Regions from separate parts of the Litorilituus sediminis genome, predicted to be linked through region 2. Evidence: predicted binding sites of a transcription regulator. Region 2 holds the regulator's gene; each other region holds the start of a gene.

Region 1 (8,067 bases), 1.1 Mb from region 2:
ACAGAACTAAATTTATTAAAGTAGTAACTTGAATAAATCGACCAGTAATCATTATCCAAGACACTTGAACTACCATAATACCAATAGGCAGCACCCAGTACTAAATAACTTGTTGTTGAAATATTAGCAAAATACTTGGTTGATAAGCTATGCGTGTCAAAATCTTCATCCGTGTTATAACTAAAGCCTATATAATCGCTATCATTGAAATCAAAGTTATAGCTCACGGTATAGCTGAGGAAATTATTAATGTCATGGTAGCTAGCTTTTATAATGAGATTCTGAGTAATCAAGTAACCTAAATCCGCCCTATAATATGTATCTTGATCATCACTATTATGACCGCTTTGAGTTACAACTCCACTCGGTGAGAGCGCCATAAAATTACTGCTAGAACTGCTATCAATGTAACTTGCACCACCACCTAACAAAAAATTACCAATAAACCATTCACCATCAACATGAATTATCTGATTTTTAGAGCTAGCCTCAAAATCCACAATAGTCCCATCTTGATCTACGACAAGCACTTTATCATACTCTGATTTCATATAAGAATATGACACGCCAAGATTACTAATTGAATTGATATAATCAAATTCATTCAGCGGCCCTAAAGCCGTTCTAGCATCAAAGTAGTAGCGACTATTTAAGCTAAACCAGTCTAAATTCCCATTACGTTGATCTTGCGTTTGGTAGTTAATAGAAGAAAACGATTGAAAGCTGTCTTCAGCGTGAGCCGCTGAAAAAGCAAAAACAGAACTAGCAGCCATAGCTGCTGCAACTAATGATAGTCTCATAGAAAACATCCTTGTGAGGTTTAAAAGTGTGCATTATACAAAGCACAATGCAATTGTCGAACACTATAGCGAAGTACAAACAGTTATTAAACAGCAACTTACACTTTCTTACACTTAGGTTATTTTAAATCAAACGATTAAGAGAATAAGCGCTGTGCCCAACGGGTTAAGCCTGCGGTAACACTGCCAAAATGATCGCCCACCACTAATCGGCTATTTGGCATTTGTTGTTTTAAGAATTGGCTTAACACTGGCGATTTTGCTGTACCGCCTGTTACAAACACGACATCAGGCTGACATTGTGCCTGCTCAATAGCCTCATGCATAACCTCAGTAATATTTTGTAGCTCTCGGTGCGCTGAGGTTAAAATCAAACTGCGCTTTAATTCAACCATCAGCTGCTCATCAATATCAAAGAGTTCAACTTGAGTTTGCTCATTATCGGTTAAGGCTATTTTTCCTTGTTCAGCACCATTAACAATACGATAGCTGAGCTTATTTTCATGCAAGTTTAGTAGCCTTGCGATTAATTCAGGTTGCTGAGCATCGCGCTGTAGCTGCTCAAGGTAGCGATAATTACTACTACTATAAAATTCAGTCTGCTCATTTATATTATTAATCGCCATTGCCTGCCAAAAGCTATTACTCGGCATAGGTTTGCCTGATTTTAATAGTGAATCTAAGCCAAAGCTCGGCATAAGCCCTTTTAGCGCTAACTGAATATCAAAATCATTACCACCAACCCGCACACCACTATGGCCCAATAAATGAGCTGACCTATCTGTAAGTTTTGTATACTCTGGCCCCATAAGCAGCATAGAACAATCGGTTGTACCGCCACCTATATCAACTACTAAGACCTTAGTTTCTTTAGCTAAACAACTTTCATATTCAAAACCGGCAGCAACAGGCTCAAACTGAAATTCAACGTGCTTAAAGCCGACACGTTTGGCGGCATTAGTTAATACTTCAATGGCTTGGCGATTGCTTTCTTCACCACGCAGCCCTTGAAAGTTAATCGGTCTACCAATAACAGCTTGTTCAATTTCACGTTGTAGCGACTGCTCAGCAAGTTGTTTAACATTGGCCATCATGGCCGCCACGACATCTTCAAATAGCGCAATTTGCTGTGGCATTAAACCACTAGCCCCTAAAAAAGATTTAGGCGATTTAATGTAATAGCCTTCATCTGGCTCATCTAAATAAGCACTAAGCGCCGCTTGACCAAAGGCTAAGTCACCATCAATACCATCAAGTGCTAACTCACGCAGCATGCTTTGCCCTTTTTGTAACTGCCTTAAGCGTTGCGATTTAAAATTAACTTGTTCAGTTTCTGATAACTGCTGATAAAGCCAGTTAACAATCACTTCCCTACTCGGCGCGTATAAAGTTGAAGGAATATACTGGCCATGACCTGCTAGCGATAACAACTCTGGTTTCGAGTCAACCATAGTACCAACAGCACAATTTGACGTACCATAATCAAAGCCTATCATTTTTATACCTCACCACATTTACGACAACGAAAAAAGGTCGCGTAGCATACGCATAACAACACCATCATGCAAGTAGCTAGCTTATGGGATTCTTATGGAATGACATTGCTATTAGTGTCTATTTTCCTTTACCCTTATTGCCAAATTTTCTATTAAATAGCCACTTATACATACCATGACAAAAATTGAATTTTCCACACAAGAAAAAGAACAACTAGTAACAAAAATACAAGACTACTTTGTTGATGAACTAGACCAAGATATCGGTCAATTTGATGCTGAATTTTTATTGGATTTTTTTGCCAAAGAGGTAGGCGGTTATTTTTATAATCGCGGCTTATTTGACGCACAAGAAATTGTTAGAAATAAGCTAGATAATGTCAGTGAAGATATTAACGATGCACTTTATCAAATTGAAAAGCCAGTGAAATAATCCTCCCATCTTGTAAAAATACCCCAATAAAAAACTCGCCGTAGCGAGTTTTTTATAAAGGATAATTACACTTAGTAATTATTTAGTTACCGGAAAACCGCGATCACGCATAAGCGCTTCAACTTGGGCATCACGTCCTCTAAAGGCGCGATAAGCATCGGCAGGATCAACCGCATTTCTTACGCTAAATAAATGCTCAACTAGCTTAGCAGCAACATCTTTATCGTAGAAACCACCAGGTGCATTAGCAAAAGCTTCCGCTGCATCTGAGGTTAATACCTCTGCCCACATGTAACCATAGTAACTTGAAGAGTAACCTTCACCACTAAATACATGACCAAAGTGCGGGCTGCGATGACGCATAACAATTTGCTCAGGCATATTTAGCGCAGCTAAGGTTTCACGCTCGAATTTATCCGCATCAATACCCGTTGGATCTACGGTATGGAATTTCATATCAACTAAGGCAGACGCTAGGTATTCTGTGGTTTTAAAACCTTGATTGAAAGTCGCCGCCGCTTTAATCTTTTTCACTAAATCTGCTGGTATTGGCTTACCAGTTTTATAGTGTATAAGGTAATTATCAATCACTTCATCGGTTGTTAACCAGCGCTCTAATAATTGCGATTGAAATTCAGTGTAATCACGTACGCCACTGTTTAAGGTTGGGTATTCAACATTAGATGCTAAGAAATGCAACGCATGACCAAACTCATGGAAGTAAGTTTCAGCATCAGACCAAGAAATTAGTGTTGGTTTACCCGGCTCACCTTTACTAAAGTTTGAGTTATTTGATGATAAAACGTTTTTCTTACCTTCAAAGGTAGTATGGCTGCGATAAGTAGTCGCCCAAGCACCAGAGCGCTTACCTTTACGCGCAAATGGGTCTAAATACCATAAACCAATATGTTCACCAGAGGTTTTATCTGTTACTTCCCAAACGCGAACATCTTCATGGAAAACAGGCACAGAGCCATCAGTTACTTCAGCAAAAGCGAAGTTGAATAAACGACCTGCAACATAGAACATAGCTTCGCGCAAGTTATCTAATTGTAGGTATTGTTTCACTTCATCAGAATCTAAGCTGTACTTATCTTGACGCACTTTTTCTGCGTAATAGCGGTAATCCCATGGCTCAATCTTATCGATGCCATCTTGTTTCTTACCAATAGCCAACATATCAGCCACTTCTTCATCAACACGAGCAATTGCTGCTGGCCATACTGCTTCCATTAGTGCAATGGCATTTTCTGGTGATTTTGCCATGCGATCTTCTAAACGCCACGAGGCATAGTTTTTATAACCTAACAAACCAACGCGTTCATGACGTAGCTGTAAAATTTCCGCGATAATGGCATTATTATCGAACTCATCACCGTTATCACCACGGCTATAATAGTTATTCCAAACTTGCTTACGCAATTCACGCTCGGTTGAGTAAGTTAAGAAAGGATCCATAGATGAACGTGTATTAGTAATAGCATATTGCCCTGCTTTACCGCGCTCTTTTGCTGCAGATGCTGCCACAGCAACAATAGACTCTGGTAAACCACCTAACTGCTTATCCGTTAAATAAACAACATAGTTTTCTTCATCAGCTAACACATTGTTACTAAACTTAGTATGTAATTGAGCTAAGCGCTGGTTGATTTCAGCATAACGCTTTTTATCTTGGGCATTTAATGTTGCACCGTTACGAGCGAAGCGATTATAGGTTAACAACACCAGGCGCTGCTTTTCAGGTGATAAGCCTTTCACTTCATCTGAGTGATAAACGCTTTCAATGCGTTTAAAAAGCTTGTCGTTTTGGCTAATTTTTGAATAAAACGCTGACAGCTTAGGTGCCATTTCCGCTTGGATTTTTCTAAATTCAGGTGTTGAACGATTTGAGCGCCAAATACCATAGTAAGCATACAGTCTATTAAGATCTTTGCCGGTTTTTTCCATAGCCACTATGGTATTTTCAAAGTTAGCCGCTTCTGGGTTATTAGCTATTAGCTCAATTTCAGCTAAATTAGTTGCCATTGCTTGCTCCATGGCAGGAATGACACCATCAATAGTCACTTTATCAAAAGCAGGTACACCCTGAAATGGCCCTTGCCATTTCGCCAATAATAAGGCTTTTGATTGCTCAACTTGACTTGCTTCAACTGCGACTTTAGCAGATGAGTTAACTGCTTCATTTGTTGTGCTTTCGTTAGCACTACAGCCCATAAGTACACTCGATACTAAAAAGGCTTTAAGAAATTGTTGTTTCATTGGTTATCTCAACGGTTGTAATTGAATGAATATTTTAAACAAACGAAAAACCATGCAGACTCTTTTTTTATTTATTTCTTGCACGCTATTCGCCTCATAACACTATATTAACAATTTACAATAATAAACCACAGCCTTGAACCTGCTACTCAACGCTATTTAAAAACAATTTAACGCATTTAAGCAAAATGCCAGTTAACGACTAAAGTTTTCATTATTTGTTTGCAACACACAGGGATACAATATACCTTTCTGCATAATTATTAGTTAGCCCAAAAAAAAGACCGACAACTTCAACGAAGCGGCCGGCTTAAAAAAGGGGAGTTTGTTGGTTGGGAGCTCCCCAAAAAACTACAAAGGTAGGGGGTAATTAATGCAAATATTATTTATTTGCTGCAACGATGTAGCTGTCTAATTCATCTTGAGTTAGCTCATCATCAGCATTTAAATCTATTTTACTAAATGCTTGAGCAAGTAATTGATTTTGACTTACGCTAACTTCTTGTTTGCTTAGCTTGCCATCTTTATTAGTATCTAATGCACTAAAGGCAATTTTTTCAACGCCTGACTTTTCTTGTGCTTGGACTTGTGCAGGCTTTTTATCAGCACTTGTTATGCTAACTTCATCTGCGCTAACAAAAAATGATGCCATACTTGCACTCACAACCACTGCGCTTAATTTTAATAGACTGATGTTTCTCATTTTAACTCCTTAAAAAAGTTCTTTAACTGTTTATTGAACATGATCTAACAAAACGAACAAAACGAATGCAGACGTTTTGCCTTCAAATCAATTACAGCAATGCATGGCTCGTGCCAAAACACTTAACCAGTTGAATTTAAAAGGGTTTGACAAGTAATCAAGGGCTTAGCAAGCACAATACTGTCGCCAAATAACAACAGGTTATTAAATTTTTCACTCAACTTACTGTCAAGCCAAGCAGAAAAATAAGAAAACCCCCTTAAAAACAAAGAACTAAAAACACATTCAACACAAAAGCTCACTGTCGCCAGTAGGAGACAGCATTGTTTTTATGCTAGATTTAGCTTACAAAGACTGCTTGTTATAAAAGAGCATTAAAGGCAATGTTGACAAAATTAACCCGACTTTCTATTGATAGGTTGTCCTTAAGAAACTTAACCCTGTTAGGTTTTTCCCTAGTTGCTATTCCATTGGTAGCGACTTTACTGTTTGCCGCCAATAAACTGAGCCAACTTGCTGAACAAAGTACCAGCAGTATTTTTACCGTCGCTAAACTTATTCGTCTCAATACAGATATAGCCGATTACCTAACCAAGGTTGAACGCTCTGCCAGTCAATTTATCGTACTCAATGATGCCGATACCAAACAGCGTTACTTGAAACAGCACCGCGCTTTACATCAAGTAATTGAGCAGGCGATTAATGAACAGCCTAATCAAAGTATTAGTAAGCTACTGACAGATCTTCAACAAAGCAGCCAAACTATCGCTAAACTCCTACAACAAGTAGATAAGCACGATATAAGCCTAGAAGATATTCAACAACTATTTAAGCAGCTAAATAGCAATAAAATACAATTAAAACAGCATACCAATAACATCATTAACCAGCAGGCTAACCATATTTATCAATCAAGTGAACAAGCGCGGGCAAATTTATTAACGAGTTTAGCGATAATCCCTATTACCCTGATTATTGCCATTGTCTTTATTTTATTAATCACTAAACCTTTAAAACGTTTGATTGATGAAATAAAGCAGCTAGAACAAGGTAACTTCAAAGCTAAAATCAATTTTAGCGGCTCTAGTGAATACGAAGAGATTGCCTTAGCGCTAGAAACAATGAGGCAAAGATTACATGAACTTGAACTGCAAAAAACCAGCTTTATTCGTCATATATCTCACGAGCTGAAAACTCCACTAGCAGCAATACGTGAAGGCACAGAATTAATTTATGATCACAGTGTTGGCGATTTAAACCCAGAGCAGCAAGAAATATGCGACATTATTAAAGCTAGCGTTAGCCGTTTACAAACACTTATTGAAGACTTACTCGATTTCAATATTGTGCTCGACTCCACCAGTTTGCAAGAGACCAAAATAACTCCGTTAGCGCCATTAATTGACAAGGTTATTGCTCAGCGGCAATTAGATATAAAACGTAAGTCATTAAGCATTGAGAAAAATCTGGCGAATTTGAGCTTATTTACCAATGCAACCCAATTAAGCGTCATTATTGAAAACTTGTTATCAAATGCCATTAAGTTCTCACCTGAGCAGGGCAAGATCACTATCTGCGCACAAGAGATTAACAATAAAGTCACTTTAACCATTAGCGATCAAGGCCCAGGCATAAGTAAAGAAATCACGGAGAAAATTTTCGATGCTTTTTATCAAGGGCCGCAACCCGAAAACAGCCAAATTAAAGGCTCCGGATTAGGCTTAACCATAGTAAAAGAGTTGCTATCTCGCCTACAGGCAGCAATTACAATTGCAAATGGCAAAACAGGTGCCAGCTTTGTTATCAGCTTTGAACAATCAACTAACAGTCATGTCACTGAAGATCTAACTCAATCTCAAACGAGCAACTAACATGGAAACTAAATTGCTAACAAAACTAGCTACATTTACCTCAAGCTTAAAGCGCGGCTACACATTCGCTGTTATCACCTTGTTGCTAACTAACTTATCTGCGTGCCAAATCACTCCTCAAGCACCTGCAAGCTTTAGCTATAGTCAATATTATTTATGGTTAAAAACACTCAATGCTGAAGAATTAGTTACTGAACTAGCACAACAGAAACAGGCGTTAAACAGCCAAGAGAGCCAACAAACCAAAGTAAAATTATTACTGTTACATACGCTGCCAAGCTCTCCTGAATATCAACCATACAAAGCCAAAACACTGCTTAACCAAGTGCCTTTGTCAGCAAGCCAATTTAATTCTGAACAAAATTTAGCCTTTATGCTGCTAATTAAAGATTTATTAAACGCACAACTTTTACTGATTGAGAAACATCAACGGCAAACAGACAAAGATAAGCAGGCAATAAGCCAATTTCAGCAACAAATTAACTTGCTAGAACAACAGCTTGAA
Region 2 (8,067 bases):
TTAGTTGCCGCTCTAGCGTGTAATCCTAGCTTATTGCAAATAGTAACTTGTTGGCTCACTTGGTTTGTCATCACACTTTTTCCTAAGCTAGGTTGACTTTAAATCTATATCTCGGTGGTGACTTTGAATGTCGTCACGTTCCTTTTTAAAGTTGCTGGCGAGTAATTCAGCAATATAAACAGAGCGATGTTTGCCACCGGTACAGCCAATGGCAATGGTGACATAACTGCGATTGTTACGTTCAAGGTGAGGCAACCAAGTCATCATAAAGCTATTAATTTGCCAGACAAATTTAGTCACTATCGGCTGGCTGGCGAGAAAGTCTTTTACTCCCTGATCTAACCCTGTTTTTCCTTTAAGGTCTTTTTCCCAAAACGGGTTAGGTAAGAAGCGGGCATCAAAAACATAATCGGCATCAACGGGAATACCATGCTTAAAGCCAAATGATTGGAATACTAACACCATAGAGCCAGTTTTCTTACCTAATATCCGTTCTCTAACTAAATCAGCCAGTTGGTGTGGGCTTAATTGACTGGTATTGATATAGAGATCGGCACTGGTTGAAATAGGCTCTAACAGCTTTCTTTCTAGAGCAATAGCTTGATCTAAGGCGATATTTTCTTTGATAAGAGGATGTAAGCGTCGTGTTTCGCTAAAACGGCGAATTAAATCATTATCGTCAGCATCTAAATACAGAGTGGTAACATTAACCGCATTGGGTAAATAGCCGATAATTTCGGGAATATCTTGTGGATCGTTAGGTAAATTACGCACATCTAGGCTAACGGCGACAGTTTCATAGTCGTTAATAACAGTGTGAGTTAAGGCCGGTAGTAAATTGACTGGAATATTGTCAACGCAATAATAGCCGAGATCTTCCAACACCCGTAACGCAACTGATTTTCCTGAGCCTGAACGGCCGCTAACAATAATTAATTTCATAGCAAGATATGCCTGTATTTACTTGATTAGTCTGTACTAATACCGTTAGTAATAGCAATTTAATTTAACTGGCTTGCTGGATAAGGTCATATAGCTGCTTATCGTTTGAGCATTTGCGCACTTGCTTAATAGTTTGTTTATTACTAAACAGTTTTGCAATACATTGCAAGGTTTCTAAGTGTTCTTGGCAGCTATCTTCTGGTACAAATAGGCTGATAAAGACATCAACATCGCGGTTATCTATGGCGTCAAAATCGATCGCTTTTTCGGTTGTAATAAGTACTGCGACCGCTTTATGACTATTGCTCAAGCGACCATGTGGAATAGCGATACCGTTGCCAATGCCTGTGCTACCCATTTTTTCTCTATCAAGTAAGCTATCGAGTAAGTCACTTGGATCAGCATTGCCTATTTCAACGGCTGCAAGCTGACAAATTTGTTCTAATAGGCGCTTTTTGCTTGTCACTGGAACTGCACAGGATGTGCAGTTCAGTGAAAGAATTTCTTGTAATTTCATAGTTTAAATAAGAAAGGAATTAGTGACTCGCTACTTTACCTTTGTGCTTAAGAATTTGGCGATCTAGCTTATCTACTAAGGTATCAATTGAGGCATACATATCAGCATTTACAGAAGACGCGAATACTTCACCACCCTTCATATGTACCGTTGCTTCTGCTTTTTGATCCAGTTTTTCTACAGTTAGAATAACGTGAACGTTATTAATTTGATCAAAGTGACGTTCTAATTTGGCAAATTTTGTATTGACGTATTCACGTAATGAGTCGGTAAGTTCAACATGATGACCTGAAAGATTAATTTGCATAAGTCGTATCCTTTTTTGTTTTTGAATTAGTGTTCTACAATAAACTTTTACGTTGATTTGACGGTGGGATTGCCAAAGACTCTCGGTACTTGGCAATGGTACGTCGCGCTACTTTAATGCCTTGTTCAGCAAGTAAATCAGCCATTTTACTATCACTTAATGGCTTGGCTGGTGTTTCGGCTAGTATCAGCTTTTTAATTAATGAACGAATGGCTGTAGATGAGCATTCGCCGCCATTTTCAGTGCTAACATGACTTGAGAAGAAATATTTTAGTTCGAATATACCTCTTGGCGTATGCATGTATTTTTGTGTGGTAACACGGGAAATAGTCGATTCATGCATATCAACGGCTTCGGCAATATCATTAAGCACCATAGGGCGCATAGCCTCTTCGCCGTGCTCTAAAAAGCCTTGTTGTCTTTGCACGATACAGTTCGATACTTTAAGTAAGGTATCGTTGCGTGATTCTAAACTTTTAATGAACCATTTCGCTTCTTGTAAATTAGCGCGAATAAATTGCCCATCAGTTGAAGACTTCATAGTTTTAGTCATGGCAGCATATTGCTGATTGATAGACAGTTTAGGTGCTGTGTCTGAATTAAGCTCAACAACCCAGCGACCATTTTTCTTTTCAACTGATACATCAGGGATAACGTATTGATCATCGCTTTTAATGACGGCATCGCCAGGTCTAGGGTTAAGGCTTTGAATTAAGCGCATAACTTCGCGTAGTTGATCTTCTTTAAGCTTAGTTTTACGCATTAATTGGCGATAATCGCGATTGCCTAATAAATCAATATGATCGTTAATGATTTGCTTACTTTCTTTTAAGTAAGGGGTCTCAGGATCAAATTGATTTAGCTGTATGGTTAAACATTCGGGAATTGAGCGTGCGGCAACGCCAATAGGGTCGAACATATTGATGCGTTTTAATACCGCTTCCACTTCATCAAGTTCAATGTCTTCTAAACCGACACTTTCAAGAATATCTTCGCTGGAAACCGTTAAGTAACCAGCATCATCAACCGCTTCTATGATAGCTGTTGCGATAGTTTTATCGGTATCTGTAAATGGAGTTAGCTCCATTTGCCATAATAAGTGATCTTGAATAGAGTCGGTGGTTTCCCCTTGATAGGTATAATCATCTGCAGGACTGCTGACAGCGCCTGTATTTGATACGCCTGCACTATAGCTTTCTTCCCAAGTGGTATCTATGTTTAACTCTTCAGGAATATCGCTTTTCTCCATGGCTTCAGTCGTGCTGATTTCATCAATACTGGCAATGGCTTCATCTGTATCCTTGCTACTGGTAATATCTGAGCTAGCTTCTGCGGAAAACGCTTCTTCTAAGTTATTCTGCTCGGAATTTACTTCCCCTTGTTGGCCTTCTTCAATTTCAAGCAAGGGGTTACTTTCAAGCGCTTCTTGGATTTCTTGTTGCAACTCTAACGTAGATAACTGCAACAGTTTTATTGCCTGTTGCAGTTGTGGAGTCATTGTTAATTGTTGTCCAATACGGAGCTGTAGTGTAGGGCGCATCTAGGTGTTACTTTTTCCTAATCTTATATTCTAATTCTTGTTGTCACACTTTACATTGCTAACTATAGCGTGAATTGTTCGCCAAGGTATACATCTCTTACCTTCTGATTAGCAAGAATTTGATCTGCATTGCCTTCTGCGATTATTTCTCCATGACTGACAATATAAGCGTGTTCACAAACGTCCAATGTCTCTCTAACATTGTGGTCAGTAATTAAAATCCCTATGCCTCTTTGCTTTAAGTGTATGATGATTTTTTTGATGTCGCCAACCGAAATTGGGTCAACACCAGCAAATGGTTCATCTAATAGGATAAATTCTGGATCAGCTGCCAGCGCTCTGGCGATTTCCACACGACGTCTTTCACCACCAGATAAGCTCATACCTAAGTTATCTTTTATATGACAGATATTAAATTCTTCAAGTAGGTGCTCTAACTTTTCAGACTTTTCTTGGCTAGAAAGGTTTTTACGCGTTTGTAAAATAGCCATAATATTTTCAGTCACGGTGAGCTTTCTAAATATAGAGGCTTCTTGCGGCAAATAGCCTATGCCTTGCCTAGCTCTTTCATGCATTGGCGCAAGTGTTACATCGTGATCATTGAGAATAATTTGACCATGATCGTTGGGCACTAAGCCGACAATCATATAAAAGGATGTCGTTTTTCCTGCACCGTTAGGGCCAAGTAAGCCAACAATTTGCCCTGATTCTACTTGCAAGCTAACGCTTTTAACTACCTGACGACTCTTGTAAGACTTGGCTAGGTTCGTTGCAATCAGTGTTGATTTACTATTGTGCGCTGATGAGCTATTGCTTGTCACTATTGTCGCCTTCTTTGTCTTGCTTTTCTTTCTTGGCTTGCTGCTTTTTAATGACGTTGGGCTGCAAAATAGTCGTAACAGTTTCGTTGTTATTACTTTCAGCTTCTAGCTTTTCGCTTAAGGTGTTGTAGGTGATTTTACTACCACTTACTTCACTACCAGCTTGTTTGACCAAAGCATTACCCGAAACTGTAATGGTATTAAGTTCAGGCTGATATTTTATTTCATCTGCCTGTAAGCTAATTAAACTGCCATCTTCAAGTTGCTGTTGAAATACCGCTGGCTTGCCTTTGGCGATATAAATGTCAGCTTTTTTAGCACTTTTATCGTCTTTATCACTGAATACCTGCACAATATCAGCGGTAATTGAAATCGAGCCTTGGCTGATTTTTACATCATCTAGGTAACTAGCTATTTTGTTTTTTAAGTCAGCAGCTTGTCGTTGAGATTTGATGGTAATCTCTTGTTCTAGATCTTTTTTCGCAGCCAGTGCTGTTGTGCTAAGGGCAGCGCTTGTTAATAAGCATAAGCTCACTAGTAAAGCTGAAGTATTAAAGCGATTGTTCATGATTCTCTTTATAAATTGTGCGTACATGCTCAGTTAATGTCATTTGTTTAGTGTTGAGATCTATAATCAAACCTGAGCCATACATGGTAAAATCTTTGCCTAGCACCATGACGGTTTGCTCTGAGCTAATTATATTCGTGGTTAAATCCAGTTCTAAATATTTGCAATGTATTTCTTCTACAATGCTATTTATATCAGTAGCTTTTAATCGTACCCGATGATTTAACACTACTCTATTGTCTTTGTATAGTGTTGCCTCGTTTGCACTTAACTGCCAAGGCTCGCTATTGTCTTTAGGGTGCAAGGTATAATTCGGCAGTTCAAAGTGGGTTACCGCTAAGCTAGAGTAATGTTCCATGCGATCAGCTTCAATGGTATGTGAAAGCTGGCCGGCATCGGTATAAATATTACTCTTTAGGGTTTCGGCAATAAAATCAGGTGAAAGTTCATCATCGATAACATCTTGCTGTTCAACTAAAGCACTACGCCATTCGATAATGCCATAGGTTATGGCACTTAAGAATAAAACAAATAATGCTAAGCTGTACAAGCGGTTCATATACTAGCGCCCGCTGCTTGTGCCAAGCTACCTTGGCATTGCATGATTAAATCACATACTTCACGTACAGCACCAAAACCACCACGGGTAAAGGTTATATAATCAGCATTGTTGATTACCTGCGGATGAGCATCGTTAACACTAATACCTAAGCCGCATGCCATAATACAGGGTAAGTCAGGTACGTCATCACCTATATAGGCTATTTCATCCGTTGCTAAGTTTAACTGTTCTGCTAATGCTTGTAGTGCCGGTAATTTATCTTCTTGCCCTTGAATAATATGTTTTACATTCAAGGCTTTCATCCGATTAGCAACAATGGCTGAATTTCTGCCGGTGATAATGGCAACATCAACACCGCTAGCACCAAGTGCTTTAATGCCAAAACCATCTTTTGTGTGAAAGGCTTTTAGCTCTTCGCCATCATTACCTAAATAAATTCTGCCATCAGAAAAAACGCCGTCGACATCGCACACGAGCAATTTAATCGTTTTGGCTTTATTTAGTACTTCTTGTGGCACATTGCCATATAAGGTATTCATTAAAGTACCCCAGAGCTAAGTAAATCATGCATATTCATTGCGCCAACAGGTTGGTTCTTATCATTAACAATAATTAAACCATTAATCTTTTTGTCTTCCATAATTTTTAGCGCTTGCGCTGCCAGCATTTCATCACTTGCGGTGCAAGGAGATTTGGTCATAACGTTAGCAATATTATCTTGATGTATATCTATTTTGGCATCGAGAATACGGCGTAAGTCGCCATCGGTAAATAAACCCACTAGAGTATTTTCATTATTAACAACCGCGGTCATGCCTAAGCCTTTTAGCGACATTTCAACAAGCGCGTCTTTAATAAGCGCTGATTCTTGCACTACAGGTAGTCTATCCCCTTGATGCATAATATCACTTAAGCGTAATAATAATCGCTTGCCTAAGCTACCACCCGGATGCGATAGGGCAAAATCATCGGCGGTAAAGCCTCTGGCGTTAAGTAGAGCTACCGCGAGTGCATCACCCATGACTAAGGTTGCCGTGGTACTTGATGTTGGGGCTAAGCCTAATGGGCATGCCTCTTCAGCAACGTTAATGCAAACATGGGTATCGCTTAATTGAGATAATGTTGATTCTGTATTACCTGTCATGGCGATTAATTTGGCACCTATGCGCTTAATTACCGGAATGATTGCCAGTACTTCATTTGTTTCACCAGAATTAGAAATTGTTAAGACAACATCATCACTGGTGATCATGCCTAAATCACCATGACTGGCTTCACCTGGATGAACAAAAAATGCAGGTGTGCCCGTACTGGCTAAGGTGGCAGCAATTTTGCCGCCAATATGGCCTGATTTGCCCATACCGATAACAATAACGCGACCTTGGCATTGATACATAAGTTGGCAGGCTTGCTCAAAGCTATCGTCAATGTATTGCAGCAAGTCAGCAATGGCTTTTTGCTCAATGTTGATGACATTTTTGCCGAGCTGTTTAAAGTTATGCATAGTAAAAACCAACCTTAGTTATTATTTAACTGACCAAAAAGTAAAAATTGATAAGCAACAAAGCTCAGTAATAGCAATGCACCTTTGGCGCGAGTAATTCTAAAGTAACCAAACTTTCGACTAAAGCACAGTACAAAGAGTAATAAGGTGACACCTAGCATATAAGGGGCATCACGTGTTGAGGCCAGCGCATTAATATTGCCTGGGGCAATAACACCCGCTAATGATAAAACCGCTAAAATATTAAAAATATTAGAACCAATAATGTTGCCTAGCGCTAAGTCATCTTCTTTTTTCAAAATACTCATAATGCTTGCCGCTAGCTCTGGCAAACTTGTACCTATGGCAACTATGGTGAGGCCAATAACTAAATCACTGACGCCAAAGGTTTTAGCAATAAAGACAGATGAGTCAACTAAATAATTAGCGCTAATAGGTAAAATGATCACGCCGACAACTAACCACATAATGGATAGTTTCATATCGACGGCTTCTGCCACTTCTTGTTCTGCTTCAATCACTAAAGGGTCATCGCTTGGTTTATCTTTAGTGCGTCTTAAGGTAATAACAAGTAGAGCAATGATATAAATAAAAAAGCCTATCATCAGCTCAACTCCTTCAAGGAAACTAAAGTGTTGATCGAGTAGTATCCAGTAGGCGAATGCCGAAATAATGAGAATTAACGGTATTTCTCGTTTAACGGTTTGTGATGACACGGATAAGGGTTGTAATAATGCTGTAATACCTAAAACAAGGGCAATATTGGTGATGTTGGAACCGATAGCATTACCTACAGCTAGATCAGGCGAGCCTTGTAATGAAGCGGTTGCTGCTGTCATCATCTCAGGAGCAGAAGATCCCATAGCAACTATGGTTAGGCCGATAATCATAGGTGAAACACCAAGATTACGTGCTAGTGATGAGGCGCCAAAGACAAATTTGTCAGCACTCCATACTAGTGCGACTAAGGCAACGACTAAAATAAAAACTTGTTCTAACATGTATTACTCCGCAAAGGATACCAATTCTCATTGGTACAAGGGTAAATTGTCGCTGGTTGTGAACCAAAAAAAAAGTATTTAATGCTTTGTTAGTAAAAAAAGTCTTATTTTGCCTTACTTTTAGACAGTCAAACCATTAAAAATGATCACTTACTTACAATTGAGAAGAGTTTTCTTACATTTATTCTAGGTATATTGAAGAATTTCTAATGAACAATTGTTGTTGCTCAGGTAAAATCGACAACAATTGAATAACCTCTACAGCGCCGCTATAAGACATTGACGTTACACACATGATAAATTCG
Region 3 (8,067 bases), 1.2 Mb from region 2:
CTAAACAAGGTATGCGTATTTTAGAGCACTTTGTTGTTGATATTTGTCAGTGTGAAAAGCTATGGACATCAGCATCCATCATTGAAGATGCTATTGCTAAAATGAAAGCACAAGTAGGTGACGATGAAGTGGTATTAGGCTTATCAGGTGGTGTTGATTCATCTGTTGTTGCTATGCTATTACACCGCGCCATTGGTGATAAACTTACTTGTGTCTTTGTTGATAACGGTTTACTTCGTTTAGATGAAGGTAAGCAAGTCATGGAAATGTTTGGTGACCATTTTGGTTTAAACATTGTTCATGTTAATGCTGAACAGCGTTTCCTAGATCGCCTAGCTGGTGAAAACGATCCTGAGAAAAAGCGTAAGATCATAGGTAATGTTTTCGTCGAAGTCTTTGATGAAGAGGCTGGTAAACTGGCTAACGCCAAGTGGTTAGCACAAGGTACGATTTACCCTGATGTAATTGAATCAGCTGCATCAGCTACAGGTAAAGCACATGTTATTAAGTCTCACCATAATGTTGGTGGCTTGCCTGAAGATATGGAGTTAGGCTTAGTTGAGCCACTTCGCGAGTTATTTAAAGATGAAGTACGTAAGATTGGTTTAGAGCTAGGTTTACCGTACGATATGCTTTACCGTCACCCATTCCCTGGCCCTGGTTTAGGTGTACGTATTTTAGGTGAAGTGAAAAAAGAATACGCTGATTTATTACGTCGTGCTGATGCTATTTTCATTGAAGAGTTACACAAGCATGATTTGTACAACAAGGTAAGCCAAGCATTTACGGTATTCTTGCCAGTACGTTCAGTCGGCGTAATGGGTGATGGTCGTAAATATGACTGGGTAGTAAGTTTACGTGCAGTAGAAACTATCGACTTTATGACCGCTCATTGGGCGCACTTGCCATACGATTTCTTAGGCTTAGTGTCTAACCGTATTATTAATGAAATTGATGGTATTTCTCGTGTGGTTTACGATATTTCAGGCAAGCCGCCAGCGACAATAGAGTGGGAATAATTTAATTCTGAGCTTTACTAAAAATTGATGAATTTTTCTCTAAATTAGATAGTAGAATAGAAATGAAGTTCGGCCCCAATATCGAAAGGTTTTGGGGCTTTTTAATTAAGGAATCAGGCAGTGAATATTTAACTAAGTTTAATCCTGATTATAAGTTGTCCGATTATTTTACAGTATTGGAACTTTATTTAATTAAAAACATTTAAGTTGTTGATTTTTTGGTGCTTTTTGTCTTTGGCTTGTTTTTTGCTAATCCCTGTGGAGTTTTTAATTTTTAAGGAATAAAAATAAATGAAAAAAGCTATATTAGGTGCGCTAGTATTTGTAATGAGTTTAACAGCTAACGCTACTTTGATAACAACAGAATCTTTCACAGGTAATTTTGATAATGATGAAAGTCGTTTTTACATCAGCTTTGATGTTACTGCTGACAATTCATTAGTTGAATTTACAAGCTGGGGTTATGCAGGTGGTGTAAATGCTGCAGGCACAACTATCTTAGACGGTGGCTTTGATAGTCAGCTATTTGTTTTTGATACTGCAAGCGTATTGTTAGCATCTGACGATGATGCATCAAACATAGAGTCAATCTCAAGTGGTAACTCTTGGGATGCTTTCATCTCTATTACCTTAGATATAGGTTCATACTTTGCTGTATTAACTCAATACAATAGTGATTATCTTTCTGGAGATTTAGTTACAGGAACATGGTCAGACTCAAATACTTCAGGTTTTGTAGATGCGAGCGGTAATGTTCGCACTTCTGCTTACGCATTTGATATCTCAGGGGCTAACTTAGCAAATGTTGGTGGTATTGGTCATAATACCACGCCTACTGATATACCAGAGCCGAGCTCTATTGCTTTGTTCGGTTTAGTGCTAGCTGGTTTAGCAAGCAGAAAAAAATTTGCTAAATAAAAGCTAATCAATACATATTATAAAAGCCTCACAAGTTGTTTGTGGGGCTTTTTTTTTATTACAATACTCTCAAACATTGGAGTATAAAATGATAGAAAGACTAGAAACAAAACAAAGAATGAGCCGTATCGTTAAGCATAACGGTACCATTTACCTCTGTGGTCAAGTTGCAGAAGATGCCACAAAAGATATTACCGAACAAACACAAACCATGCTAGATAAAGTGGATGCGTTATTAACGCAAGCAGGTAGTGATAGAGAGCATATCTTATCAGCAACGATTTATGTGAAAGATATGAGCTATTTTGCTGAGATGAATGCCGTGTGGGATGCTTGGATTCCGGAAGGTCATGCGCCAGCTCGTGCTTGTGTTGCAGCTAAAATGGCACGCGAAGCACTACTTGTTGAAATATCTGTGATTGCCGCAGAAATTACCGCCACTGACGCGCGCGGTTAGTTGATTGTGACAATACCCTAAATATGCTAGCTTTGAGCTTAAGCTAGCATATCTTGAAAATCGATAACAACAACTATTAAGGCACAGGAATGTCAGACTCAGGATTCTCCTCACAAAAGCTCAACCTTACTTTAGCACTTTGTGCCATGCTTATTTCTGCAGCATCATTTTATGCAACTTATTTGCAAGCTAAGTCTGCCGAACAGCAAGTAAAAGCCATGACTTTACCTTTATTACAATATGGTACTGGCAATGTCGATCCAGAGACTAATAAGCCGGTTATATCATTTAATTTAACGAATGGTGGCGTTGGCCCTGCCTTAGTGAAAACTGTGACCTATAAATACAAAGGGAAGTCTACTGTAAATTTCTTCGATTATTTAGAGGATTGTTGCTCAACTGAATTGAAAGAATTTAATAGTAACCCGCCTAAAAATTTAAGCCTTGCTAAAGGTGGCTATGTCACCTCATCAACGAATAATGTTGTAGTACCAGCCCAAGATAAGCTCGTATTTTACAAACTTTATCGAGGCGAGTTAAGTGAGTCTTTATGGTCAAAGTTAAATGCTGAAAGAGGCTATTTGACTGTGCAGGTTTGTTATTGCTCTTTATTAGAAGAATGTTATGTTACTGAGCAAAAGGGCGTTGTCGAATCTGTTGAAGCGTGTCCTGTCACTAATTAATAGTTAATTACTTAGGTGTGATTAGCTCTGTTAAAGGAAGAGTAAATGATAACTTTATATGGTTTTGGCGCCAATTTAGGTGTAGTTGATCCAAGTCCGTTCGTGGTAAAAGTGGATGCCTTTTTGCGCATGGCTGGCTTGGAGTATCAAACTATCGGTCGCTCAAGCAACTTAAAGCAGTCTCCGAAAGGCAAATTACCCTTTATTACCGTCGATGGTACTAATGGCAAAGAAACTATTGCCGATTCACAACACATTTTTGATTACTTAACAGAGCACCATCAAGTCACGCTTGATGATTGGTTAACCGATGAACAAAAAGCACAAGCGTATTTATTGACTAAATCGCTCGATGAAAACTTATATTGGTGTATTGTTTATTCTCGTTGGCTCAATGATGAGAGTTGGCCTAAGGTGAAACAAGCCTTCTTTGGTAAACTCCCTGTTTATTTACGTTGGTTTGTGCCAAATATGCTGAGAAAATCAGTATTAAAAACGCTATATCGTCAAGGTACAGGCCGTCATAGTAAGGCGGAAATTCTAGCCATAGCGGATAAAAGTTTTGCAGCGCTTTCTCAAATACTTAGCGATAAAGAATTCTTTTTTGGCGATAAAGTCTGTTCTTTTGATGCAGTTGCTTATTCATTTTTATGCCAAGTTATTACGAGCGACATTAGCAATAGTTTCAGCGAAAAAGCGCAAAGCTACGATAATTTAGTACGCTTTTGTCAGCGTATCGAAAAAGCCTTTTACTAACAGGAATCCTTAGTGCAATTTTTACAGCAGTATCACCAGCTCGGTGGAGCATTTTATCAGCAAACCTTACCTGTGCCGGTTAAAGCACCGAAGCTTTTACTTTGGAATGATGCTTTAGCGGCTGAGTTAAACATTAGCTTTAATCCGCAATCAGATGACACTTTATTAGGCGAAATATTTTCTGGCAATAAAATCGTTGAAGGTGCAATACCCTTAGCACAAGCCTATTCTGGTCATCAATTTGGTCACTTTAATCCACAGCTTGGTGATGGCAGAGCGCATTTGCTGGGTGAGCTAAAAGATATCAACGGCAATGTGCGTGATGTCCAGTTAAAAGGCTCAGGTATTACTCGCTTTTCTCGCCAAGGGGATGGTCGCTGTGCGTTAGGGCCTGCGCTGCGCGAGTTTATAATGAGCGAAGCCATGTACGCGCTGGGTGTACCAACAACGCGCTGCTTAGCTGTGGTAGCAACGGGAGAGCAAGTTTATCGTGAGCGCCCCTACCCAGGTGCAATCGTTACTCGTGTTGCTTCAAGCCATATCCGTGTTGGTACTTTTCAGTATTTTGCTATGCGCAAAGATGTAGACTCGCTAACAAAGTTGGTTGATTTTGCTATTAACCGTCACTTTCCAAGCATTAAAGCTGAGCAAGATGGACAATTGACGTCAGAGCAGGTATTAGCATTTTTCACAGCCGTTTCTGAAAAGCAAATTCCACTGATTTTGTCGTGGATGCGGGTTGGCTTTATTCATGGCGTAATGAATACGGATAACACCGCCATTTCAGGTGAAACCATAGATTTTGGCCCTTGTGCCATGATGAATAATTATCATCGTGAAACTGTGTTTAGCTCGATTGATAAATACGGTCGCTATGCTTTTGGCGAGCAAATGACCATTATGATGTGGAATATGACTCGCTTTGCTGAAACCTTGCTGCCATTAGTAAGTGACGATGAACAACAAGCGGTGGAATTGTTACAACCTTTACTAAGTTCGCTTCATCAAAAGCTGATGCAAGGCTATTTAGAGATGATGGCGGCTAAGCTGGGTATTGACGTGTTAACCGAGCAGGATAATGCACTTATTACCGAGTTAATTGAAATCCTAGAAAGCCAAGGACTAGATTACACGCAAACCTTTGTGAAATTAACTAAGGCGTTAGTTGATGAAGAGCTTCATCATGAACTTAAGGCAAGTTTAGGTGAGTGGTTTGCACGTTGGCTAAAACGGGTAAGTTCAGATAAAGAAAATGCCCAGAAAATCATGCAAAAGCATAACCCTTTGCTGATCCCAAGAAATCATCATGTTGAAGCTGTTCTTAAAGAGAGCCAAGAAACAGGGGATTTATCAGCATTACAGCAATTTTTGGCGGTGCTAAAGCAGCCTTATAGTCAATTGGCTGATACGCATTTATACCAAGATGCGCCATTAGATAATGATGAAAATTATCATACCTTTTGCGGCACTTAATAGAGAGCGGTTAACTAAGGGGCAACGAGCTTTTAGCTAAAATGAACTTATCGGAATCGTTACAACAATACTTTGGCTTTGATAGCTTTCGTGCAGGGCAAGAGCAAGCGATTAGCCAGCTGCTGCAAGGGCAATCGACACTGGCTATATTTCCAACTGGCTCGGGTAAATCACTGTGCTATCAGTTCACTGCTACACAGTTGCCGCATTTAACGTTAGTTGTTTCCCCGCTGATTGCTTTGATGAAAGATCAATTGGCATTTCTGCAAAGTAAAGGTATTGCCGCGGCTTGTCTTGATTCAAGTTTAACGCCGCAACAAAGCCAAGCCGTTATGCAAAGCGTTCATGCTGGTGAAACGAAAATTCTTATGGTTTCCGTTGAGCGTTTTAAGAATGAGCGTTTTCGACGTTTTATCGAAACTGTCACTATTTCTATGTTAGTGGTGGATGAAGCGCACTGTATTTCTGAATGGGGTCATAACTTTAGGCCAGACTACTTAAAGCTGCCTCAATATTGCCAAGCATTAAATATTCCTTTGGTGTTACTGCTAACCGCAACGGCAACCAAGCAAGTAAAATTAGATATGGCAGCAAAGTTTGCCATTCAGCCTGAGCATATAGTGCAAACTGGCTTTTATCGCGCTAATTTAGATTTGACCACGCTCGCGGTTGCTGAGCAGGATAAAAAAGCGCTATTACTAGCGCAAATAAGCAAGATGACTCAATTACATGGTCATGCCAGTGGTATTATTTACGTTACCTTGCAGCAAACGGCAGAGCAGGTTGCGCAGTTTTTACAAGAAAATGGCGTTAATGCCTGTGCTTATCACGCTGGTTTTGCTAGTGAAACACGTGGGCAAATTCAGCATGACTTTATGAGTAATAAGAGTCAGATTATTGTTGCCACGATTGCTTTTGGTATGGGCATAGATAAAAGCGATATTCGCTTTGTTATTCATTATGATTTGCCCAAATCAATTGAAAATTACAGCCAAGAAATCGGTCGCGCAGGGCGAGATAACCTGCCATCACATTGTATTACCTTGGCAAATTTAGATGGCTTAACCACCTTAGAAAACTTTATCTATGCTGATACGCCCGAGCAAAGCAGTATAGCCTATGTATTAGAAAGCATTGAGAGCCAGAAAAATAATGCTCTGTGGGAGATGCAGTTACTAGCGCTTGCCAATGACAGTAATATTAAACAGCTGCCATTAAAGACCTTGCTGGTACAACTGGAACTACTCGGTATTATTCAAGCAAAATACAGTTATTTCGCTGATTTTAAAATTAAGCTCTTACAACCTATTGAGCAAATTTTAGCGCGTTTTGATGACAATAGACGAGATTTTTTAGTACGAGTTTTCAATGCCGTTGCCTTTAAGAAAGTATGGGGCAGTTTGGATTTTACTCAGCTATTACAAGATACCAGTATCGAGCGCACTCGTGTAATAACCGCGCTTGAGTATTTGCAGCAGCAAGAGCTAATCGTGCTGGAAACTAAGGCGATGACTGATGTTTATGCTGTGCAAGTGAATGCTATTGCAGTGCAAGAGTTAAGTAAGCAGTTACACCAATACTTTGTTGATAAAGAGCGTAAAGAAGTTGCACGTATTGCCAACTTAATTGACTTTTTCCAGCTTAAAACTTGCCTTAGCGTTAATCTTGCCTGTTATTTTGATGATAGCTCTTTTCAACAACAGATGACGCAGCAATCGGGCAGTTATCAATGTTGTCATTGTAGTGTTTGTCGGGGGCAGACTATTAACTTAACAGGGATTAAGCAAAACTTAGCTTGGCCTAGTGATGAGATTATTTTGTCAGCGCTAGCTAAGCTTAAAAATGCGCTTGCTGATAAAACCCATTTAGCCATCAGCACAGAAAGCTATTGTCGTTTTCTGGCAGGTATGACATCACCACTATTTACACGTAATAAAGTCAGGCAAATGGATGGTTTTGGCTTATGTCAGCAACATGCCTATCAAGATATTCGTGATCATTTAGCTCAATTACTGCAACACTAAATCGCCAATATGGTTATAAGTTATTCTGATTGGGTATATGTGTGGCTATAATTGCTGACAGCGTTGTCATTTTGCGGTCTAGCAGCATTTCTATTGGCAAATTCGCTCAGATTGCTGTTTGATTGTACGAATAATTATCAGTTAATCTGCATGAACATTCATTTTATATTTAAGCCACTTTGACTATTAGGTGATTATGAAGGTTCTGAATAAGGGAGTATGCTGCGCTATTGCATTAGCCGTATCTTCAACAGGTTATGCGCAAGATAATTTAAGTGAGTTAATGCGCCAATGGCTCGATATTGAAAGCCAAAAGGGTAAAGTCCAGCTAGATTGGAATAGTAAAAAACAATATCTTGAGCAAACCCAATCCCTGCTAATTGTTGAGCAGCAAGAACTTAGCAATTTATTGAAAAAAGCCGATACCGATCGCTCTGACGTTGATCAACGTCGAATTGAATTAAGCCAACAACAAAGTGTTTTAGAGCAAGAGCAACAAGTGGTAAATAAGCAAATTTTGCAAGCCACTGCTTTTTGTCAAAAGTTACTGACGCGCTTACCACCACCACTACAAGAACAATGGCAAGAAAAGCTGTTATTGCTTAGTCAAGAGGGAGCAACTGATAGCGAAAAGCTTGAGCGTATTTTATCGCTTTATCAAATGGTAAATGAGTTTGATCAGCGTATTGCTCTTAATCGTGGTTCAATGGCGATTCCCGTTGAAGCAGGGCAAGAGA
Region 4 (8,067 bases), 1.7 Mb from region 2:
CAAATGAAAGATGGCATGCTAATTCGTTCAAGCGCTATGCTAGTTGATGATGAGCGTGCTGTAAGCATTCAAAACTAGTGTTGCTGTTACGTGATTTGTGTGAGGTTATGATGATGAGAGTAGCAAGTAAGATCGCCTTAGTAACGTTTTTGTTTCTGCTAAATGTAGGTTGCTCTACCGTGTATGATAAGCACATAGAGTGGCAAACAGTGAAACCAGAGAGCTTTCCTGTATTGCAAGGTATAGGTTACGCGCCAATTAGTTTACAAAAGTCTGAGCATGAAACACAGCGCATGTTAATGGCAATTAAGGCGTCAAAAATAGCAGCTTATGCGGAGCTAGCAGAGCAAGTTTATGGACAACAGGTTCATGGTAAAACGACCATGGCTGATTTACTTATTAATAATGATCAATTGTCTGCCTCTGTAAACGGTATTATTAGAGGAGCAAAAGTGGTAAAAAGTTACCCCGTTGGTGATACCTATACCACAGAGCTATCCTTAGACTTTGCTGAGGTCTATGAGATTTACCAAGTAAGTCAGAGTAAAAAAGAAATCAAAGAAGTGACTTACTATTAGTTGAATTGGTTGAATTAATTCAGACAAGATCAGAACAAACTTAATGCAAGGCCAATAAAAAAGAGCATATGAAAATATGCTCTTTTTTGTTGGGTTGACCCATCCTAAATAAGGTTGATACTTTTCCACTACTAAATAGGGGAGTTTTATATATAAAGCCTTCTATGCTTTTAGGCCAATACTACTTAAGCCACCACTTTTTTTACCTTTGTTATCGTAAGTAATCGTTGATTTGTTATGGTTTTCTAGCAGTGATGTTTTCATGCGCTCTACAGCAAGTTGCGATTGTTGAATAATGCTGCCATTAATGGCATTTTGCTTTTGGCAATGTTCTAATAACTTTGTGATTTCTTCAAGTTCAGCAGTTAATTTGCCGGCTGCTTTTTCTTGGGCGAATGGCTGATCTAAAGCTATTCTTTTATCAAGTGCTTCAATAGCTAAAAGTAATTGGTTCTTTTCTTGGCTCACTTTAATTAGTGCGTCAGGATCGTGTTGCTGCAATATTGATTTTTCTTGAGCAATAAGGGTCTCAAGCGTTTTTAATTGCTCAAGTTGTTGTGCCAGTAGTTGTTGAGGAGTGAGAGCTTGAGACATACCGTTTACCTTCAATTTACTATTGAATTAAGTTTAGCAAGGTGTCGTTAGAAGATAAACTAAATAAAGCTTTATCAATGCTTTGCTGCATCAATAAAGCTTTAATAAACTTTTTACACTAACTTAAATTCAAAGTTAGCAATGCTCGCGGCTAATTTTTCAGGGTTTACTTTGTAGTCACCGGCAGAGATAGCTTTTTTTAGTTCATCAATTTTCTTTTGATTGACAACAGGCGCATCAGCCGCCTTTTTTTGCAATTCATGTAACTGTTTCGCTTGTGGCGTGATAGAAACAGAGTCCTGGCTTGCCGCTTTCGTTTGGTTGGTATTTACCGCAGTTTGACTTGATTGCTGCTTAACCTGTGTTTGCTGCTTTTGCTGGACTTGACTTTGATTGTTCAAGTTATTGATATTTATAGCCATAATAACACCCTAAGGGAATTAATTTTAAAATTCTGATAATTCTATGTACTTGTTATCGGCAAAGCTTAAGATAACTTTAATAAAATTATAGATTAATTATTACCTGGTTCATAGCCTTTACTTTGGGGTTAATTACCTTGCCAGAGCTGCTATTTTTGACACGAATTTGATCATTAATATTACCTGAGCTAATAGCAACCCCTTGAGTTTTAATATGTAAGTTATCCGCTTTAGCGGTAATGGTTACTATATCTCCTTTACATACGATACAGATACTACGTTTACTGATGGCTCGACCTTTACCTATTCGCCTTTCAGCTTTTGCGCCTAGAACAGTGCTTTGATCCGTTAATCGCTCACCTCGAATCTTCTTACTATCAATAAATGCCACTTTTGTATTATCTGTTGTTAAAACACTGCCTTTAGTAATATTTTTACTGGCAATTAAAACTGGCAGGGTCGTCATAATTTTTGCAGGGAGAAAAAGTTTCCAGGGTGTTGAATCAGAACAACTTATTTTCACATTTACGTTTCTACCCGAGTATTTTTCAGGTATATTTACTTGCAATGGAGTTTGACACGGCTTGATGGTAACTCTAGGGTCTATGGTGGCGACTTTTATGGCTATTTTGCCATTAGCAGGTGGTGATATCTGCTCCTGTAAGTATTTTTTTACTAGGCTTTGGATGAAGTCACGATCATACTCAACAGCGGCGCAGTTATATGACATGAACAGCATTACTATCAAAAAGGATGAAAAAACTCTTATATAATTCATAAATTTTGTTGTTAGTCTTTAGGTAAATACAAATAGTCGTCTATGCTTAATTTAGTCAACAGTGTTTAATCAAGTGTCAAATATTAGACACTTAATAATATTTATTAGATTACTTTCAAGAAATGTGCCCTTATGACGTTATATAGGTATCAATTAACTTAATTAGTATATTTCTTAATGAGGTTTTTATGGCAGGCATACTAGATTCAGTTAACCAACGAACCCAATTAGTTGGTGAGAATAGGCTGGAGTTATTACTTTTCAAACTTGTTGGCAGGCAACGTTTTGGCATTAATGTTTTTAAGGTAAGGGAAGTTTTACAATGCCCGCCATTGACATCCTTACCAAAGCAAGATGCTTATATTAAAGGTGTTGCCCACATTCGTGGACAAACTATTTCAGTTATCGATTTAAGTAAAGCAACTGGTGGGCCATCTATCACGCAAACAAGTGAAAGCTTTATTATCATTGCCGAATATAACCGCAGTGTGCAAGGTTTCCTTGTGGCTGGAGTTGAGCGCATTGTTACCTTAAGCTGGAAAGACATTATGCCGCCACCTGAAGGTGCAGGTAAGTCGAGCTATTTAACTGCCGTCACTGAGATTGATAATGAAATGGTATCTATCTTAGATGTTGAGAAAATACTCAATGAAATTAACCCTGTGTCAACTGAGCTCAGTGAAGAGGTTGCTGATACGTCTGTGGGTGATGATTTAGGCGACAAATTGGTTATGATTGCTGATGATTCAACCGTAGCTCGTAATCAAGTAAAAAGAGCATTAGAGCCCCTTGGCATTAATATGATATTGGCGAAAAATGGCCAAGATGCATTAGATCAACTACTGGCCATTGAAGCCACCTGTGAAAACAGTATCACAGAGAAAGTTGCCTTAATGATATCTGATATTGAAATGCCAGAAATGGATGGTTATACCTTAACAGCTGAAGTGAAGGGAAATGACCGTATGGCAAAAATGCCCATTATTTTGCATACGTCATTAAGTGGCGTATTTAATAATGCCATGGTTGAAAAGGTTGGCGCTGAAGATTTTATCCCTAAGTTTCACCCTGATGAATTAGCCACTGCGGTGAAGAAGTGGTTAAAGATATAATATTATTTGTTTAAAATGCTTAATTGCTTGCGGGTAATTAAGCATTATTTAGGTTTTAGTAAACCGGCAAAGTTATACAGGAAATACGAGTGTCAGCAAGACAACTAGATGAAAAAAGCTATCATCAATTTAGAACCTTTCTAGAGCAACAGTGTGGTATTGTGCTTGGAGAAAACAAGCAGTACCTTGTTAAAAGTAGATTAGCACCTTTAATGGCGAAGTTTGAATTGGGCTCGTTAGGAGAGTTAGTAACTCGTACGCTTTCTCCGGTTGAGCGGCAACTTCGTGCCGCAGTTATTGATGCCATGACCACCAATGAAACTTTATGGTTTCGTGATGACTACCCGTTTAAATTATTAAAAAGCAAATTGCTACCAGACTTTTCTAACCGAAAGACTCCGGTAAAAATTTGGTCTGCCGCCAGCTCTTCTGGGCAAGAGCCATACTCCATTGCTATGTCGGTATTAGAGTATCAACAAAGTAATCCCGGTGCTTTTCCTCGTGGCGTGCAAGTTGTTGGTACTGATATTTCTACTACTATGCTAGAGCACTGTAAATATGGTCATTATGACTCGTTAGCATTGGCAAGAGGTTTGTCGGCTGAACGTAAAAGACAGTTTTTTGAGCCGGGTGATAACGGTATGCTTAAAGTGAAAGATCAGGTAAAAAGCATGGTTAGCTTTAGGCCATTAAACTTGTTGAACAGTTATAGTTTGATGGGACGTTTTGATATTGTTTTTTGCCGCAATGTATTAATTTATTTTGCGCCAGAAATTAAAGCGCAAATCATCAGTCAAATTCATGGTGTTTTAAATACCGACGGTTATCTGTTCTTAGGTGCATCGGAATCTTTATCGGGTCTAAATCAAGACTTTTCTATGCTCAGGTGTAACCCAGGTATTGTTTACCAGAAAAAATAGTTAACCTTTTCAACACCTTGCTACTCGCTTACAAGGTGTTTTCCTTTCTATAGTCTCCAGAAAATTTCAGCCTTTCAAATTTTTGACACTGCATTTGGCATGATTGTTGAATGTTTAAGTCACTAATAGTTTAAGTTTTAAATATGCAAAGTGAGGCTGCTATGGCGATAGGTTTTGATAAAGGCTTTCAAATGCATGCTCAAGGCATGGTTTTGCGCTCTCAGCGAGCCGAAGTAATAGCAAGTAATATTGCCAATGCTGATACCCCAGGCTACAAAGCAAAAGGCATGGATTTTAGTCAAGCCATGGCTCAGGCTACTCAGCGCCAGCAAGGGCAAATTAGCAAAACTCACGAAAAGCATTTCGACATTCGTACACAAGTGGATAATAGCGTGCAATATCGCGTGCCAAATCAACCTGATACCGGTGATAGTAATACGGTTGATGTACAAGTGGAACGAAACTTGTATCTAGAAAATTCATTAGAGTATCAAGCGAGTGTTCAATTTCTTAATGGCAAAATAAAAGCCTATAAGAAAGTGATCAGTGGAGGTCAGTAATCATGAGCCTATTTAACGTATTTGACATCACCGGCAGCGGTATGAGTGCACAGTCTACTCGCCTCAATACCACAGCCAGTAACATTGCTAACGCTGACAGTGTTAGTAGTAGCGCCGATCAAACTTACCGGGCGAGGCATCCAGTTTTTGCCGCGGCAATGCAAGAAGCTGCCGCTGGGCAAGAAAGTGCCTCTGCTGGCGTTCAGGTTTTAGGCATAGTTGAAAGCGATAAACCACTGAATGTTGAATACTCACCAAATCATCCAATGGCTGATAAAGACGGTTATATCTATAAACCTAACGTTAACGTTATTGAAGAAATGACCAATATGATTTCAGCTTCTCGCTCTTATCAAACCAATGTTCAGTTAGCTGAATCAGCAAAAAACATGCTGAATAAGACCTTAATGTTAGGACAAAGATAATGGCGATAGTGACGGTAAAACTTAAGGGTAATGTAGGAGTGCAGCATGGAAACAGTTAAAGGCGGCAGCCCGCTCGACGCAATGCGTTGGCAAAAAGATGAATACCAAGTTGCTGAAGAAGACAGAGGCATGCTCACGCAGGCAGATTTTTTTGCACTGCTTACTAAAGAATTAGCAAGCCAAGACCCAACGAAGCCGGTTGATAATAATGAAATGATTTCGCAAATGACGGCGTTTTCAACCACTGATGGTGTGCAAAAACTAAATGAATCGTTTGAAACGTTTGCCACATCGATGACTTCAAGCCAAGCATTGCAGGCATCTTCTCTGGTAGGCCGTAGTGTCTTAGTTGATGACAACATTTTTGGTATGAATGAAGGTGACGATGTTAAAGGTAAAGTGATATCAGATAAACCCGCCAGTAACGTTAACATTTATGTGGAAAATGTTGCCGGTGAAATTATTCAAACGGTACCTGTAGGTAATATTGATGCGGGTGAGTTTGGTTTTGTCTGGAATGGGCAAATGGCCAATGGTGACCCAGCGCCAGCTGGCGCATACCGTTTTAGAATTGCCGGTCTTATTGACGGGCAAGCGTCAGAGTTACAAGCCATGACTTACCGTAAAGTTGATAGTGTTACGTTAGCAGGCGCAGGCGGTAATATTATGCTTAACCTAAATGGCGGCAATGCCATGGCATTAGCTGATGTGGTTGAAGTATCTGAAGGTTAAACAATTTTTCTAAGTAAGCAACAGCTTATTTAAAGACAACTAAGCAAATATTAATTCATGTACTTGCTTAGTTGTTAAAGAGCAGAATTTTTAAAAGAGGGTTAAATTATGTCATTTAATATTGCACTAAGCGGGTTAAACGCCTCGCAAAAAGATTTAGATGTGACATCAAATAATATTGCCAACGTGAATACCGTCGGTTTTAAAGAGTCGCGTGCTGAATTTGTTGATGTTTATGCCGCTTCATTATTGGCATCGGGTAAAACAAAAGTGGGTGATGGTGTATTAACCGCCGATGTTGCTCAGCAGTTTTCTCAAGGTAGTATTCAGTTTACTAACAACGCCCTTGATTTAGCGATTACTGGTAATGGCTTTTTTGCCACTGTGCCAGAGTTAGGTTCATTAGAAACCTCTTATACGCGTGCGGGTCAGTTTAAATTAAATGCGGATAACTTTGTTGTTAACTCACAAGGTGGTCACTTATTAGGTTTCCCTGTTAACTCTGATGGCTCTTCCGCTTCGGTGAGTTTAAGTACCGCTGAGCCAATTCGTATTCCTACATCGTCTGGTGCTCCTACGGCTACTAGCGAAGTTGATATTCGGATGAACTTACCGGCAGGTGATGCATATATATCAGGCGCACCTGGTAATTTTGATCCAGAAGATCCACTTACTTTTAATAACTCAACCTCAGTGACTATTTTTGACTCTTTAGGTGATAGTCATGTGATGACCTATTATTTTGTCAAAGATGATCCTACTGTTAACCCCAATCAATGGTTGATGTTTGCCGCGGTAGATGGGGTGCCAATCGATATTCAAGATCCAAATACTGATGCTATTGCAAATGGGCGAGTCGGTGGTGCAGCGTCAGGCCCATTATCTACTAGACCGTTGCCACCACCTAATGCCGGTAATTTTGGTTTGGTTGGCGCTAGGTTGGAGTTCACTAGTTCGGGTGACTTCATTGATCAATTCCCGCCATTAGCTGATGGTATAATAACGGAGCAGTTAGGTTCGACCATTCTTTCAAATGGTGCAGAATCTTCGCAAACTATTCAAATTGATTTTAACTTAGATCCTTTAGCGCCAAATCCAAATGAGCCAACTCAGTTTGCTTCTAACTTTGAAGTAACCGCATTGAACCAAAATGGTTTAGCTGTGGGGCGCTTAACGGGCATTGATATTGGCCCTGATGGCTTAGTACGAGCGACCTACAGTAATGGTACTTCAGAGCCTCTATCAAGAATCGCTTTAGTGAATTTTGCTAATGAACAAGGTTTAACGCAAATTGGTAATACCAGCTGGAAAGAAAGTATAGTTTCGGGTGAAGCGCTTGCTGGCGAAGGTGGTTCAGGCACTTTTGGTACTATTAACTCATCAGCGTTAGAGCAATCAAATGTAAACTTAACCACTGAGTTAATTGATTTGATTTCAGCGCAGCGTAACTTCCAAGCGAACTCGCGAGCGCTGGAAGTAGATAACCAGCTGAACCAAACCATACTACAAATCAGATAGTGATTTGAGCGCTATGTTATTATAGCGTTGAGCTTAAAATTAACTTAAGCGAACTTGTTAACTTGCCACTAAGGTTCCCTCTGCTTTAGTGGCATTTTTGTTTCTCTCTTCAGTAAAGCTCTGCAAAGCTCTACAACGTTTTTATTTCCCATCTCAGGTTAAGTATCTATTGTTGGCATTGCCTTTGCATTATCTATTGATATGAATTTTTTTATTAGGTAATGACCATGGATAAGATGCTTTATATCGCCATGAGTGGCGCTAAACAGAATATGCAGGCCTTATCAATTAATGCCAATAACTTAGCCAACGCCAAAACCACAGGCTTTAAGGCTGATTTAGCGCAAGCGAGAAGTATGCAAGCCTATGGTGAAGGTCAACCAACCCGTGTGTTTTCTATGACCGAGCGTGCTAGCCAAAATTTTGAC

Evidence for each region. The regulator sigma-54, encoded in region 2, starts transcription at its own class of promoters, with help from an activator protein. The targets are predictions, from matches to a motif close to GTTGGCACGNNNNTNGNNT.
Region 1: the regulator sigma-54 is predicted to act here: its motif matches at 5,791-5,809, upstream of EMK97_RS08340 (EF-hand domain-containing protein).
Region 3: the regulator sigma-54 is predicted to act here: its motif matches at 1,253-1,271, upstream of EMK97_RS08185 (DVUA0089 family protein).
Region 4: the regulator sigma-54 is predicted to act here: its motif matches at 4,498-4,516, upstream of flgB (flagellar basal body rod protein FlgB).

What each region holds. Positions count from the first base shown of each region.
Region 1 is NZ_CP034759.1:1,872,164-1,880,230, forward strand. It holds gene EMK97_RS08320 (putative porin) at 1-800, opposite strand, end outside; gene yegD (molecular chaperone) at 938-2,296, opposite strand; gene EMK97_RS08330 (DUF2164 domain-containing protein) at 2,472-2,729, shown strand; gene EMK97_RS08335 (M3 family metallopeptidase) at 2,808-4,988, opposite strand; gene EMK97_RS08340 (EF-hand domain-containing protein) at 5,371-5,691, opposite strand; gene EMK97_RS08345 (HAMP domain-containing sensor histidine kinase) at 6,075-7,562, shown strand; gene EMK97_RS08350 (hypothetical protein) at 7,564-8,067, shown strand, end outside.
Region 2 is NZ_CP034759.1:2,995,000-3,003,066, forward strand. It holds gene EMK97_RS13270 (HPr family phosphocarrier protein) at 1-71, opposite strand, end outside; gene rapZ (RNase adapter RapZ) at 88-942, opposite strand; gene ptsN (PTS IIA-like nitrogen regulatory protein PtsN) at 1,007-1,459, opposite strand; gene hpf (ribosome hibernation promoting factor) at 1,479-1,766, opposite strand; gene EMK97_RS13290 (RNA polymerase factor sigma-54) at 1,801-3,306, opposite strand; gene lptB (LPS export ABC transporter ATP-binding protein) at 3,369-4,127, opposite strand; gene lptA (lipopolysaccharide transport periplasmic protein LptA) at 4,114-4,695, opposite strand; gene lptC (LPS export ABC transporter periplasmic protein LptC) at 4,679-5,254, opposite strand; gene kdsC (3-deoxy-manno-octulosonate-8-phosphatase KdsC) at 5,251-5,796, opposite strand; gene EMK97_RS13315 (KpsF/GutQ family sugar-phosphate isomerase) at 5,796-6,761, opposite strand; gene EMK97_RS13320 (calcium/sodium antiporter) at 6,776-7,762, opposite strand; gene mlaF (phospholipid ABC transporter ATP-binding protein MlaF) at 8,056-8,067, shown strand, end outside.
Region 3 is NZ_CP034759.1:1,835,301-1,843,367, reverse strand. It holds gene guaA (glutamine-hydrolyzing GMP synthase) at 1-1,019, shown strand, start outside; gene EMK97_RS08185 (DVUA0089 family protein) at 1,311-1,937, shown strand; gene EMK97_RS08180 (RidA family protein) at 2,026-2,394, shown strand; gene EMK97_RS08175 (hypothetical protein) at 2,484-3,077, shown strand; gene EMK97_RS08170 (glutathione S-transferase family protein) at 3,123-3,833, shown strand; gene EMK97_RS08165 (protein adenylyltransferase SelO) at 3,846-5,306, shown strand; gene EMK97_RS08160 (RecQ family ATP-dependent DNA helicase) at 5,348-7,330, shown strand; gene EMK97_RS08155 (DUF3450 family protein) at 7,527-8,067, shown strand, end outside.
Region 4 is NZ_CP034759.1:1,253,135-1,261,201, reverse strand. It holds gene EMK97_RS05715 (FlgO family outer membrane protein) at 1-78, shown strand, start outside; gene EMK97_RS05710 (LPP20 family lipoprotein) at 108-578, shown strand; gene flgN (flagellar export chaperone FlgN) at 741-1,172, opposite strand; gene flgM (flagellar biosynthesis anti-sigma factor FlgM) at 1,286-1,594, opposite strand; gene flgA (flagellar basal body P-ring formation chaperone FlgA) at 1,680-2,324, opposite strand; gene EMK97_RS05690 (chemotaxis protein) at 2,561-3,484, shown strand; gene EMK97_RS05685 (CheR family methyltransferase) at 3,574-4,404, shown strand; gene flgB (flagellar basal body rod protein FlgB) at 4,566-4,964, shown strand; gene flgC (flagellar basal body rod protein FlgC) at 4,967-5,389, shown strand; gene EMK97_RS05670 (flagellar hook assembly protein FlgD) at 5,435-6,121, shown strand; gene flgE (flagellar hook protein FlgE) at 6,230-7,639, shown strand; gene flgF (flagellar basal-body rod protein FlgF) at 7,867-8,067, shown strand, end outside.